One region of the Paenibacillus sp. FSL E2-0177 genome, then DNA from elsewhere that is predicted to be linked to it. Evidence: predicted binding sites of a transcription regulator. Region 1 holds the regulator's gene; each other region holds the start of a gene.
The links. The regulator Rex, encoded in region 1, represses fermentation and respiration genes when NADH is low (regulators of the CRP and FNR family bind a similar motif). The targets are predictions, from matches to a motif close to TTGTGAAATATTTCACAA.
Positions count from the first base shown of each region.

Region 2: a site for Rex is predicted at 3,352-3,369, ahead of nadA (quinolinate synthase NadA). Genes of this name have one in related genera too.
Region 3: a site for Rex is predicted at 2,513-2,530, ahead of adhE (bifunctional acetaldehyde-CoA/alcohol dehydrogenase). Genes of this name have one in related genera too.

Region 1 covers NZ_CP150307.1:4,714,974-4,719,920, forward strand. The annotation lists gene MHI25_RS21030 (DUF5590 domain-containing protein) at 1-509, opposite strand, end outside; gene MHI25_RS21035 (amidohydrolase) at 682-1,983, opposite strand; gene MHI25_RS21040 (redox-sensing transcriptional repressor Rex) at 1,970-2,623, opposite strand; gene dinG (ATP-dependent DNA helicase DinG) at 2,754-4,947, opposite strand, start outside.
Region 2 covers NZ_CP150307.1:73,246-78,192, reverse strand. The annotation lists gene nadC (carboxylating nicotinate-nucleotide diphosphorylase) at 1-697, opposite strand, end outside; gene nadB (L-aspartate oxidase) at 687-2,303, opposite strand; gene nadA (quinolinate synthase NadA) at 2,343-3,281, opposite strand; gene ftsH (ATP-dependent zinc metalloprotease FtsH) at 3,541-4,947, opposite strand, start outside.
Region 3 covers NZ_CP150307.1:5,019,957-5,024,903, reverse strand. The annotation lists gene MHI25_RS22540 (carbohydrate ABC transporter permease) at 1-598, shown strand, start outside; gene MHI25_RS22535 (extracellular solute-binding protein) at 731-2,197, shown strand; gene adhE (bifunctional acetaldehyde-CoA/alcohol dehydrogenase) at 2,606-4,947, shown strand, end outside.

The DNA of each region.
Region 1 (4,947 bases):
GGTAAACTGTAACCTTCGCCCATTCGGGACCCATCCGAAAAGCGATAAAATTGATAATAATACCGACCGCTCTGATTATAAAAAAGCTGCCAAGCATACTCTCCGTTATATACTCCCGGCAGCAAGCGTTCAATCGTTATGTCCGGAAGATCAGCTTTGATAATGCCGCGTATTTGGGCTTCCGAGGTTCCTTTACTTAGTTCCTCAGCAAACACTGCGTCGTCGCCTTCAGCAAATTTTCCATCTACCGTAAAGCGGACCCAGACCATAAGAGCAGTCCCGGCTTCATTTTTCCCAGTTAATACCCAGTACACTGCATTTTCATCCCAAACCGATTTTTGTGCTTTGGTTACCTCTGTTAGACCCGCTCTGGTTTTGGCAACATCCTTAGCGATATCACGCTCGTTCCATTGATCTTTCATAATATAGGCATAGAACTGGATAAGTCCAAACCCCAGGAGCAGAATCAGAACTGACCCCAGGAGGATCCATTTTTTCCTTTTCTTCAAGGTACAGCTCCCTTTCTAGTAATATATCTTTTTTGATTATATAACACACCCGCGCGTTTATCCAAAATTTCATAATTTTCTAGCTTTCCCAGCCTTAAAAATACACAAAAGGCCGCAACTTTTGCTAAAAGCAAAAAGTCGCAGCCTATTATTTATTCGTTATTCTCCAGACTTAACGCTTCAATAAACCTTCGAAGGCTTCTTGCGCTTTACGCCGGATAGCTTCCTCATCCAGGGTTAAGCATTGTCCATGCTTGATGACCTGTTTACCATTCACCCACACATGCTCAACATCCTTAGCGCTAGCAGAGTAAACTGCATGAGACAACAGATCTGTGTGTGGCAGCAAATGTGGCTGATCGATATCAATAGCAATGAAATCTGCTTTCATCCCTACAGCAAGTCTGCCTACATTATTTAAAAAGATGGACTGCGCGCCATATTCTGTAGCCATACGCAGAGCCTCTGGAGCTGGAACAGCCGTTGGATCACCGCTGACACCCTTATGAATGAGAGCTGCAAGCCGCATCTCTTCAAACATATCCAAGTTATTGTTGCTTGCCGCGCCATCCGTGCCAAGAGACACCTTCACACCAGCTTTTAGAAGATCAGTAACCCGAGCCACTCCGCTAGCCAGCTTCAAATTACTGCCCGGATTATGAGATACACCCACATTATGGCGAGCCAAGATCTCAATCTCTTCATCATTTAAATGAACACCATGTGCAACTATCGAGGGACGTGTGAACATTCCAAGCTTCTCTAAGTGAGCTACAGGACGCAACCCGTAATCCGCCACATTTTGTTCCACTTCACGTTTCGTTTCGGACATATGCGTATGCATCGGTAAATCCAGATCATGCGCTGCCTGCACGAACTTAACCAGGAAGTCCGGAGGGCAAGTATAAGGGGCGTGCGGCGAGATCATAGTAGTAATTCTACCTTCAGCCTTTCCATGCCAGTTACGGGCAAAAGAAATCGCTTCCGCAAGCTTGTGATTCTGTACATCCTCTGGACATAAGCCGATCACACCACGCATCAATACGGAACGGATACCTGATAACTCAGCTACCTCGGCTACTCGGTCCATATGATCATACATATCGAGGAAGGTCGTAGTTCCACCCTTCAGCATTTCCAATACAGATAAGGAGGTTCCCCAGTATACATCATCACCGGTGAACTTTTCCTCCATCGGCCACATCTTCTCCTGAAGCCACACTTGTAGCGCTAAATCATCTCCATATCCACGCAGCAAAGACATCGCCGCATGACCATGTGTGTTTACAAGTCCAGGCATGAACAGCAGACGGCTGCCATCAACCACTTGCACTCCAGCTTCCATCTGAGGCTCTTCTTTTCCTATGTAAGTGATTAAATCATCTTCAATAGTCATATATCCACTCAGAACCGGCTCATCCGTTCCCGGAGTCAGAAAATACCCGCCCTTAATTATCGTTTTATTGTTGTTCATGTTCGCTTTCTTCCTTTCCATCCCGCAAGTAATAAGCAAGACTTTGCAGATCAGTTGTAAAATCAGCTGCATGCACCCGGATATTCGGTGGTGTCTTCAGAATCACAGGGGCAAAGTTCAAAATCGCTTCAATCCCAGAAGAAATGAGAATATCTGCTACATTTTGAGCTTCTGAATCAGGTACGGTAATAATGGCAATGCGAATACCTTGCTCACGAATTGTGCTGCCTAGTTCATCCATCGGTTGCACAGTAAGGGAGTTGATCTTACGTCCAACCTTAGGAGCGTACGAATCAAATATAGCCGTGATTTTCATAGTATCTTTGAGATATGCATTGTAATTAGACAAGGCATGTCCGAGATTACCTGCTCCAACTAAAGCTACATTAAGCTGTTGATCCAGCTTCAGGATATGACGGATTTTCTCAATAAGATACGTTACATCATAGCCGATACCTTTTCTGCCGAAGTCACCAAAATATGCTAAATCCTTACGAATCTGTGCGGGATTAAGATCAAGCTTTTGTCCAAGTTCCTGAGAGGAAACTGTTAATATTTCGCGATTCTGGAGATCATTCAAAAAACGCAAGTACACAGGCAGTCTGCGAACAACGGCTTCTGATATTTTATCCGATTTCATATTTTTCCTCCTAAAAATAGTAATGTTCTTGTGAAAATCCATATTCAAACGTCTACCTCTCCTTATTAAGGACGGTACTGTAACACACCGCCCTTAAGGATAAGGAGGAGCTAAACTGAAGACGAGCGTTTTAAGAAGCGCCGCCATCCTCTAGCCATTCCGCTATGCGAGGGACCATTTGATCAGTAAGCATATGCTCCATTTTGGGACCAGGCAATGAATAAAGGAAATACTTCCCGTAATGAGATTCAATAACCCTTGTATCATAAACAATAACTATTCCGCGATCCTGCGCCGTGCGAACCAGTCTTCCGAATCCCTGCTTAAAACGAATAACCGCTTGAGGAACAGATAATTTCATGAACGGATTCTTCTTCTGGGCCTGCAATAACTCCGACTTCGCTTCCGCCAACGGGTGATTCGGTGGTTGAAACGGAAGTCTCACGATGGCCAGGCAAGTCAGTGCTTCACCTGGAATATCTACACCTTCCCAGAAGCTGCTCGTCCCCAGCAATACGGATGCTGCACTGTCCTGAAAGCGGCGGATCAGCTTGCTCCGGCTGCCACCTTCCACGCCTTGACCAAGCACCGTAATCTCTTGTGAGGCCAAAGCCTCTTTAAGCGGATCATATACCTGACGCAGCATTTTATAAGAAGTAAACAGAACCAGCATCCGCCCACGTGTTGTTTTAGCAGCTTCCGATAATGACTGTACGAGTGTATCGACAAATCGAGCATCGCCCACACTCCCCTTCACACTAGGAAAATCACGCGGTATAACTAGCAGTGCCTGCTCGCGATACTTAAAGGGAGATGGAAGGAGTGAGGTCATTAGACGTCCCTCTTCTACAGCTTCGTTAAGTCCGAGATTATCAATCATAAATTGAAAAGATTTATCTACAGATAGCGTCGCCGAGGTAAGCACGATGCTTTTTTTCTTATCGAAGAACAACTCTTTAAGCTGGCTGCTAACATCCACAGGGACGGCATACAGCTGTAGTGATTTGCTGCGGTAATTTCCATTTGCCTCCAGCCAATATACTACATTATCGTCATTCAGCCCCATAAAGAATCTTACTTGCTCACGTATGGAAGCCAAATCTTTAAATAAACCGCTAATATCAGTAACAAGGCTGTCTGCTGAGGATTGGCTTTCCTGGTCACGCATCTCGTTAAGCATTTTATCACCCTTACGGATGATGTCGCTTAACGTCAGATTCATAGTGTTCTCTAGCGCAACCAATTCATCCCAATCCTTCGGCTTACGGGCGGGAAGCAACCGCATAACCAGTTGTCCCGCTTCTCCTGCCCCTGCATCACTGCGTTCCGGCAATAGGCTGAACAGCTTGTCGCTGAGTGCATCCCAGGTTTCTTTGACGGTAAGCAGATCCGGGTAGATCCGATCGATGACTCCGCTCCATTCTGAAGCCTCTTCACTGCCTGACGACTGTAATATCTGACGCAGAGCAGGAAGCTGTCCGTTTCGGCTATCTTTATACAGTCGCGATAACGTGTGTGCCACAGTGAAATGCTTCATATGCATGCCAAGATGTTTACCAGCCACATCTTCTAAATGATGTGCTTCATCAATGACAAGATGCTCGTAAGCCGGAAGCAGCTGGTGCCCAGCCTTAACATCTGCGAATAGCTTGGAGTGGTTCGTAATAACCACGTCAGCAATCCCAGCTTCATGCTTGGCCCTATGATAATAACATTTGCGGAACCAAGGACAAGAACGGCCCAGACAGGAATCGGTATCGCTTGCCACCGTCTCCCAGAAGTCACCGCCCCGGCCGCTTAAATTCAGCTCTTCATCATCCCCTGATTCACTTTGAGTGAGCCATACAATCATCTGAGCGGCAGTAAGCGCATCTTCCCTTGGGCTTATAAAGTCCTTCTTATTAATTTTATGCTCAAACTTACGCAGACACAAATAATGCCCTCTTCCCTTAAAAATAGCAGCTTTAAACGGAAAAGGAACTACCTGCGTTAACAAAGGGATATCCCGCTCGCGCAATTGGTCCTGCAGATTAATGGTATGAGTGCTGACCATGACTTTTTCATTGGTGCGAACGCTTTGATAAATGGCAGGCAACAAATAACCGAGCGATTTACCGGTTCCTGTGCCCGCTTCGATCAGTAGGTGTTTGTCTTCGGCAAGTGCCGTCATCACCTCATTGATCATAATATCCTGAGCTTCCCGGCTTTCATACTGCGGTAATGTGTCTTTAAGTCGTTTGGTTACTTCGTCCATATAATCAGTAAAAGATAAATTCGCTAGCGGATTCTCAGCATGCTCATCTCTAGGTGGCGCTAACTCCGTC
Region 2 (4,947 bases), 2.3 Mb from region 1:
TCCTAGCCACGGCTTGCTTCATCATATCGTTAGACATGTTATCGAGCATTATAATATCAGCACCTGCTGCCAGCGCCTCTTCGACTTGCTCTAAATTCTCGGTCTCCACTTCGATGCTCATCGTATGCGGGATGTTCTTCCGGGCACGACCTACAGCCTGCCGAATACCACCCGCGCCTTTGATATGATTATCCTTGATCATAACTGCATCATATAACCCAAAACGGTGATTAAAGCCTCCACCAATACGAACAGCATATTTCTCTAGCATCCGGTGACCTGGTGTAGTCTTACGTGTGTCCACTAGACGAGTCGGTAATCCCTCCAGCACCTGCACGAAAGAAGCTGTACGTGATGCCACACCCGAAAGACGCTGCATCAAGTTAAGCGCAAGCCGCTCACCTGTTAGAATCGCATGTGTGCTGCCCTCAACCTCAATAATTACTGTCCCTTTAGTTACAACTTGGCCTTCTTCGACAAGAGCTGTAAAACTAAGTGCCGGATCCACAATTTCAAAGACCAGCTCTGCAATTGGAATGCCACAAATTATACCGTCTTCCTTGGCATGAATAATCCCTTTGGACTCATGGCCCACTGGAATCGTCATCTGCGTGGTTACATCTCCGGAACCAACATCTTCCCGCAACCAAGCCTTGATGGATTGTACTAGTTCTTCATTGTAACCATTAAACATCATCGCTTAATTCCTCCACTATTCCCAGTTCGCGAATTTGAAGCAGGTGCTTACGCCACTGATCATCATCCCGCTGCGGATAATCCTCACGGTAATGCGCCCCACGGCTCTCTTCCCGTGCCAGAGCGGACTCTGTCACAAGCAAACAGCAGGTCAGCATATTAGCAAATTCATATTCCTCACGTTTGGACAATGCTGATCCAAAGATTGGCAGCTGTCGTTTTAATTCATCTAGTCCTTTAAGTAACATCTCTTCGTTACGACGTAGTCCGGCATATCGAACCATTACCTTCTGTAGCTTCAAACGACGTTCCACAATAGCTTGAGTTGGCGAATCTACACGTCCCTCGTTACTGTTAACCGATAAAACATCACGGTCCAGCGGGGAAAGCTCATGAATTCGATCAATAATACGCTGTCCGAATACAATGGCCTCAGATAATGAATTACTAGCTAAACGGTTAGCGCCATGCAGGCCTGTGGAGGAAACCTCTCCGCAAGCAAACAGACGTGGGATGGTGCTCTCTCCATTCAGATCGGTCTTAATCCCCCCCATCATATAATGCGCAGCGGGAGCCACTGGAATCCAATCACTTGTAATATCCAGTCCATAGCCCATACATGTCTCATATATTGTGGGAAACCGATGCTTCACCATCTCTGGAGATTCATGTGTAATATCCAAATAAACGAACGTTGATTTAGTATGTTCCATTTCACTTACAATAGCTCGTGCTACAATATCCCGCGGAGCCAGCTCAAGCAGGTCATGATAACGTTCCATGAACCGTTCTCCATTAATATTGCGCAAGACTGCTCCTTCCCCACGCACAGCTTCGGAGATTAAAAATCTAGGAGCTCCCGGGTAACTAAGTGCTGTAGGATGAAATTGAATAAATTCCATATCTCGTATATGAGCCCCAGCGCGATAGGCGATTGCTACTCCATCTCCTGTAGCTACTTCTGGGTTGGTAGTGTATCGATATAATTGTCCTGCTCCACCAGAGCACAGAATGGTCGCATCCCCTTGCAGGAACAACCTTCCACCACCGGGCCGTTGCAATAATGCGCCTACACATTCTCCACCTTCAGTGATGAGATCGATAACATAATGATCATCCCAGACCTCAATATTCTCATGTTCGGCTACCTGTTCCGCCAATGCACGAACAATCTCATAACCTGTAGCATCCCCATTAGCATGTAAAATACGGCGATGGCTGTGCGCACCTTCCTGAGTCAAAGCCAGTACCCCATCTTCCTTATCAAACAGAGTTCCTAAGCGAATTAACTCATGAACGCCTTCCGGCCCTTCATTAACAAGTGCATCGACAGCTGTTGAGGAGCAAAGACCTGCTCCGGCCATTAAGGTATCCTGCCGGTGGTAAGCAGGGGAATCATCCTCAGCTATAACAGCTGCGATCCCCCCCTGTGCATAGCGAGTATTACTTTCCATTACTGATTTCTTTGTGATCATTATGACACGCCGATCTTCACTGGCTTTAATAGCTGTGAATAACCCGGCAATCCCTGAACCAATAACAATACAATCTGTCTTTACCGTAGGAATATCCCGAAGATCAAAATCAACCAAATATTGTGGAATCATGACCGCTTTTCACCTGTTTCAACGAAAGAGTAGCGCATGCTACCGGACTTGTAGCATGCGCTCTAGGGATGTTCTGGCTTTGTCGGCGACAGCAGGCGGTACATAGATTTGTGGCTTCATCGTCTCCAGGCATTTCACCAGTTTTTTTAGATTATTAACTTTCATATTAGGACAAACAAGAAATTTGGTAGCAAAATGGAATTCTTTATCTGGACTATCCTTACGAAGCTGATATCCGGTACCATCTTCCGTTCCAACGATAAATTGCTTACGATCCGATTTCCGGCAATACTCCAGAATTGATGTAGTGCTGCCTACATAGTCACCCATGGCGACTACTTCAGGACGACACTCTGGATGAACTACAAATTCCGCATCTGGATATTTTGCTCTCATTTCTACTACATCTTTGACGGTCAACATGTCGTGAGTGTTGCAATAGCCTTCCCAAATAATCAGCTTCTTGCCCGTCTGATCTTGTACATATTGACCAAGATTCTTATCTGGGACCCAAATAATCTCTTCGGCGTCAAGGGATTCGATTACTTTCACAGCATTAGCAGAGGTACAACAAATATCGGTTTCTGCTTTAATCTCGGCGGACGAGTTGATATAAGTGACTACTTTAGCATTTGGATGTTGAGCTTTTAGCTTACGCAAACCGTCTACATTGACCATATCTGCCATTGGACAGCCTGCACGTTCATCAGGAATAAGGACGGTTTTGTTCGGGGCTAGAATTTTTGCACTTTCCCCCATGAAATGAACACCGCAGAATACAATAACTTCTGCATCTGTCTCTGCAGCCTTCTGAGCGAGTAAAAAAGAGTCGCCCCGGAAATCGGCAACCTCCTGAATTTCATCACGTTGATAATAATGAGCTAAAATGATTGCGTTTCGTTCCTTTTTAAGCTGTTCAAGACGTATACGAAGTTCTCGATTCTGTTCCTGCTTGCGCTCAAGCGCCAGAGCTTCCACCGATTGTTCTCCCCCTTAAATCCTCGCGGCTTTTCGCCGACATGATGTTATCAAATGGCATGCGCCATCATGGTGAAAAAATGAACATGCTGATATAAATAGTAAGTAATATTAATCACTAATGTACACAACGTTCCAGCCTCTGTCAATGTAACTGGACAGGCTTTAAGGCATAGAATCCCTTAAAAATTAAAATAAAAAATCCGGAGAACAGTTACGTTCTCCGGATAAATTTACATCATATGAATGGTGGACCCAATTAGGTAAGGCTAGTGCCCCCACCTTTGTTGTCATCACCGGAACCGTCATTACCCTCAGAATCAGGGTTATTCGGGATATCCTTCGACAGGTCAGGAAGTGTGGACTGTTCATCCTCAGGCTTGCCTTGAATGCGAACTCGCACATCACCGATATTGTCGATGACAGGCTCGCCAACTTCATGGGCAACACCTTCGCCACCCTCTGGTTTACCATCCTCGGAAAGGAATCCTTGTTCAATCAGTTGTGTGATCTGATCAAGCTCAAGTGTTTCTTTCTCAAGTAATGTATTGGCAATCAAGTGCATTTCTTTGGAGTGTTTGATCAACAGATCTTTACAACGTTCGTAACTCGAAGTAATAAAGTTCTGCATTTCCTGATCAATCTCATAAGCAATGGAGTCACTGTAATTCTGTTCATGCCCAATATCACGACCCAAGAATACTTGACCTTGAGAAGATCCGAACTGCATAGGTCCAAGCTTATCGCTCATACCGTACTCCATAATCATGGCACGCACGATGCGCGTAGCCTGTTGGAAGTCACTGTATGCACCCGTACCGATCTCACCAATAAACAATTCTTCAGCAACACGTCCACCAAGTAATCCAGTAACCTTATCCAAAAGCTCCTGCTTGGTAACGATCATCCGATCTTCCTTCGGAAGCATAATAACATATCCGCCTGCACGTCCGCGTGGGATAATAGTAACTTTATGCACCATATCGGCGTGCTCAAGGAAGTAACCTGCAATAGTATGGCCTGCTTCATGATAAGCTACAATACGTTTCTCGCGGTCACTGATCACACGGCTGCGTTTCTCAGTACCTACGATAACACGGTCAATAGCTTCATCCACTTCAATCATGGAAATATCTTTACGGTTACGACGTGCAGCTAGCAAAGCTGCCTCATTCAGCAGATTCTCCAGATCAGCACCTGTGAATCCGGTTGTGCGTTTAGCAACAACATCCAGTCTTACATCTTTCGTAAGCGGTTTGTTACGAGCGTGAACCTTAAGTACAGCTTCACGGCCTTTCACATCAGGACGGTCAACCGTAATTTGACGGTCAAAACGTCCTGGACGAAGCAATGCCGGATCAAGTATATCAGCGCGGTTAGTCGCCGCTACAATAATAATGCCTTCGTTACCACCGAATCCATCCATCTCAACCAGCAATTGGTTAAGCGTCTGTTCACGCTCGTCATGTCCGCCACCAAGACCGGCGCCACGCTGACGACCCACAGCATCAATTTCATCAATGAAGATAATACATGGAGCATTCTTCTTAGCATTCTCGAACAAATCACGTACCCGAGAAGCACCGACACCCACGAACATTTCCACAAAGTCAGAACCGGAAATACTAAAGAAAGGAACGCCAGCTTCACCTGCTACCGCACGGGC
Region 3 (4,947 bases), 300 kb from region 1:
TGTGGGGAATATGGTCGTGACACTAGTCGTATTGGGAATGTCTGCTTTCAGCATTTCTCGTATGAATGTTCCTTACAGAAAGGCAATTTATTTCTTTTTCCTGATGACATTGTTTATTCCGGCGACCAGCTACATGATTCCCAACTTTGTCAATCTAAAAGAGCTTGGATTACTGAATCAGTACGCTGCCTTTTGGCTGCCGGCGGGTGCGAATACATTCTATTTTCTACTCTTAAAGAACTTTTTTGATGGGATACATCCTGAAATTTTTGAAGCCGCGCGGATTGACGGCTCCTCTGAGCCGAGAAGCTTTTTCTCCATTGCAGTGCCATTGTCGGTTCCGATATTTGCTACGCTGGCGATCTTTATCTTTTCTACTGCATGGAATGACTGGTTCTGGCCATCTCTGGTTATGCACAGTGAAGAGAAATATACGCTCGCGACAGCAATCTATAAATACGTTATTAATGTAAAGGCACTTAATACGAATATTAAATTCGCTATCCTATTTATCGTATCGTTGCCGCCGATCCTTGTCTTCCTGATCTTCCAAAAGTTCATTATGCGTGGCGTCGCATTATCAGCAGTTAAGGGATAAGCGCGGATCGACTAATTTAGTCACGGATCGTAAACATGCACATGAAAGGAATATAAATGCACCTCGTTTGTAAACGATTTCTCTTTTATGATCGATATGTAAGATAACTATGAATTGAAAAGGGGAGTTTCAATGCGTAAGTACTCTAGCGTGCTACTAAGCCTCCTTGTGGCCGGATCATTGTTAACCGCATGCGGCGGTAACAACAATAACGGAAACACAACAGGAAACAAGGAAGGGGAAGCGACTACTGCGCCAACGAATGCTGCAACAGATAATGCTGGCAGTGCTACAGCAGCGCCAACTGATGATATCACACAAAGAAAAGTGACCATCAAAATTCACTATCCAACCCCTGACCTAACCGAAGTTAGAGCACAGGAAGATGACAAGATCAAACGTTTCCAAGAGGAGTATCCGAATGTTGAAATCGTCAAAGACGATTGGCAGTACAATGTAAGTGAAATCGGCATCAAAATGGCAGCGAATGAAGCTCCAACCTTCTTTAACACTTACGCTACAGAAGCAAAATTCCTAGTTGAAAAAGGCTGGGTAGCTGACATTACGGATCTGTGGAATAAATACGAATTTAAGGATCAAATTAACCCGGTTCTCCAAAACCAATTTATCATTGACGGAAAAGTATTCGGCGTAACTCAAAAGGGTTATGTAACAACCACAATGATCAACAAAAAAATGCTGGATGAAAAAGGCGTTGCTGTTCCATCTATGGATTGGACTTGGGATGATATGCTGAATACCGCGAAAGGCGTAGCTGATACCAAAAAAGGGATTTCCGGTATTGCTCCAATGGGTAAAGGGAATGAAGCAGGCTGGAACTGGACCAACTTCCTGTTCGAAGCTGGCGGTGAAATTCAGAAGATTGAAGGCGGTAAGGTTGTAGCTACTTTTAATTCTGAGGCTGGGATTAAAGCGCTGGATTTCTACAAGAAACTTAGATGGGAAGCAAACGCGATTCCTCAGGATTGGGCACTGGGCTGGGGTGATGCTGTAGGCGCATTCCAACAAAGTCGTACAGCAATGGTAATGGCTGGATCTGACGGTGTTATTGAGCAAGCGTTGAATCAAGGCGGTCTGAAACCAGAAGATGTACTTACGTATCCAATGCCTGCGATGGAAAAAGGCGGAAAACACACTGGGGTACTTGGTGGTGACTACCTTGTAATCAATCCAAATGCAACACCAGACGAGCAAGAAATGGCATTCCGTTATATTACATTTGATTACTTCTCCGATAAAGGTCTAGAAGCACTGGATGCGGTTCTGCAACAACGTACAACGGATGGCAAATACTTTATTCCGCCGCTCTTAGATTACTATTCTGCAGATTCTGATTTCGGCAAGAAAACAAAAGCTGTGTATGATAAATATACAAATGTATATCAATACAGCCCTGATATTTTAGGCTTGCTGGACGGTAAACCGGAAGCGCAATACAATACACAGGACTACTATGCAACCATGTCCAATGTAATACAAGAGCTGTTCTCCAAAAAAGGAACAGATTCCAAGACACAGCTTGAAGCTGCTGCCAAAACAGTGCAAGAGAAATTCTTCGATACAATTAAAGTAGAATAGGCAAGGAAGAACAGAACCGGCTCCTTTAGGAGTCGGTTTTTTTATGTTTATATTATTGATATTTTTATAAATCAACACGACGGATGGCTTCCGACTATTTTTTAGAGGGTCATGAGAAAAATAGAGTGTCAACAAAATTAGATTTGCATTTTTAAAATATTTTTGCGAGCGGAAAGGTAGAAAATGGGTATCGGTTCTTGTCTTTTTAAACATAAACTTTAGATTTAAGGGATAATACAGCATAAATAATGGTAAAAAACCTATAATATGATCGAATGAAAGCGCTTTGAAAACAAATCAAAAAAACTTTATACTTTGTGAAAGATTTCACTATACAAGGTGGAAATGATGTGATAAGATAAATGTGTAGAGAAAAACAACCTAAAAATTGACAGGAGGACGAGGGAGATGGCAGTTAAGAACGAAGTCGCCGCCCAAGTTAAACAAACTACCGCTGAAGAGTATATTCAGACTTTGGTGGATAAAGCGAAAAAAGCACATGAGGCATTCATGGCGCTGGATCAAGAGCAAGTTGACACAATCGTTCATGCAATGGCGTTGGCTGGACTCGACAAACATATGTACCTCGCTAAATTGGCTGTAGAAGAAACTGGCCGCGGGGTTTACGAAGACAAAATTACTAAAAACATCTTCTCGACAGAATATATCTGGCACGGAATTAAATACGATAAAACAGTAGGCGTTATTGAAGACAATGCTTATGAAAGCTTCCAAAAAATTGCTGAGCCCGTCGGAATTGTAATGGGTATCACACCGGTAACCAACCCTACATCCACCACGATGTTTAAAGCGTTGATTTCGATTAAGACACGGAACCCTATTATATTCGGTTTCCACCCATCTGCGCAAGAGTGTAGTGCAGCAGCTGCTAGAATTCTTCATGATGCGGCTGTAAAAGCTGGCGCACCTGAGAACTGTATCCAATGGATTGAAATGCCAACGATGGACAAAACAAACGCTTTGATGAACAACCCTGACGTTGCACTTATTCTCGCAACAGGCGGTTCTGCAATGGTAAAAGCAGCTTATAGCTGTGGTAAACCAGCTCTTGGCGTAGGTCCTGGTAACGTACCTGCATTCATCGAAAAGAGCGCGGATATCGATCAAGCCGTAACGGACATCATTCTTTCCAAAACATTTGATAATGGTATGATCTGTGCTTCCGAGCAAGCTGTTATTATCGAAGAACCAATCTTCGATCAAGTGAAAAAGAAAATGATCGCTAATGGCTGCTACTTTGTTAACAAAGAAGAAGCTGCCAAACTTACTAGCGGCGCTATGAACGTTGATAAATGTGCGGTTAATCCAGCAATCGTTGGACAATCCGCAGTGAAAATTGCTGAAATGTGCGGCATTCAAGTTCCTGCCGGCACTAAGATTCTGGTAGCAGAACTTGAAGGTGTAGGCACTAAATATCCATTGTCCGCTGAAAAATTGAGTCCTGTGCTTGCTTGCTACAAAGTTAAAAACGCAGATCAAGGTATTGAACGCGCAGCACAAGTTGTTGAATTTGGTGGTATGGGCCATAGTTCGGCTATCCACTCCAACAACGAAGAAGTAATCATGAAGTTCTCTAACCGTCTGCAAACAGGACGTATTCTCGTTAACTCGCCTTCCACTCATGGTGCGATCGGCGATATCTATAACACTAACATCCCTTCGTTGACGCTGGGCTGCGGATCTTATGGTCGTAACTCCGTGTCGCAAAACGTTACAGCAATCAATTTGATCAACGTGAAAAGGGTGAATCGTCGTACCGTGAATATGCAATGGTTTAAAGTACCTGACAAGATCTATTTCGAAAAAGGCGCTACTCAGTACCTGACCAAAATGCCTGATATCACACGTGTCGCAATTATCACTGACCCAATGATGGTTAAGCTTGGATATGTTGAGAGAGTTGAACATTACCTGCGTCAACGCCAAACTCCTGTAGCGATCGAAGTGTTCTCGGAAGTTGAACCAGATCCATCGACAACTACAGTTGAAAAAGGTACAGCAATGATGAACAGATTCCAACCGGACTGCATCATCGCACTTGGTGGTGGTTCCCCAATGGATGCTGCAAAAGGAATGTGGTTATTCTATGAACATCCAGACGCAGACTTTAATGGTCTGAAACAAAAATTCATGGATATCCGTAAACGGGTTTACAAATTCCCTAAACTTGGAAACAAAGCTAAGTTTGTAGCGATTCCAACTACTTCGGGTACAGGTTCGGAAGTAACATCTTTCGCAGTTATTACCGATAAAACAACTGAACAACACACTAAATATCCTTTGGCTGACTACGAGCTAACTCCAGACGTAGCTATCATTGATCCAGAGTTCGTATATAGCTTGCCAAAAACTGCTGTAGCTGATACAGGTATGGACGTATTGACACATGCCATCGAAGCTTATGTATCTGTTATGGCGAGTGACTACACGGATGGTCTGGCAATTAAAGCAATCCAATTGGTATTCCAATACCTTGAAAAATCGGCTCTTGAAGGCGACAGAGTTGCCCGTGAAAAAATGCATAACGCATCAACACTTGCTGGTATGGCCTTTGCTAATGCTTTCCTGGGTATTAACCACAGCTTGGCGCATAAATGGGGCGGTCAATATCACACTGCTCACGGTCGTACTAATGCGATCCTTATGCCACACGTTATTCGTTACAATGCTAAGAAACCTACGAAGTTCGCTTCGTTCCCTAAATATTCACACTTCGTAGCTGACGAGCG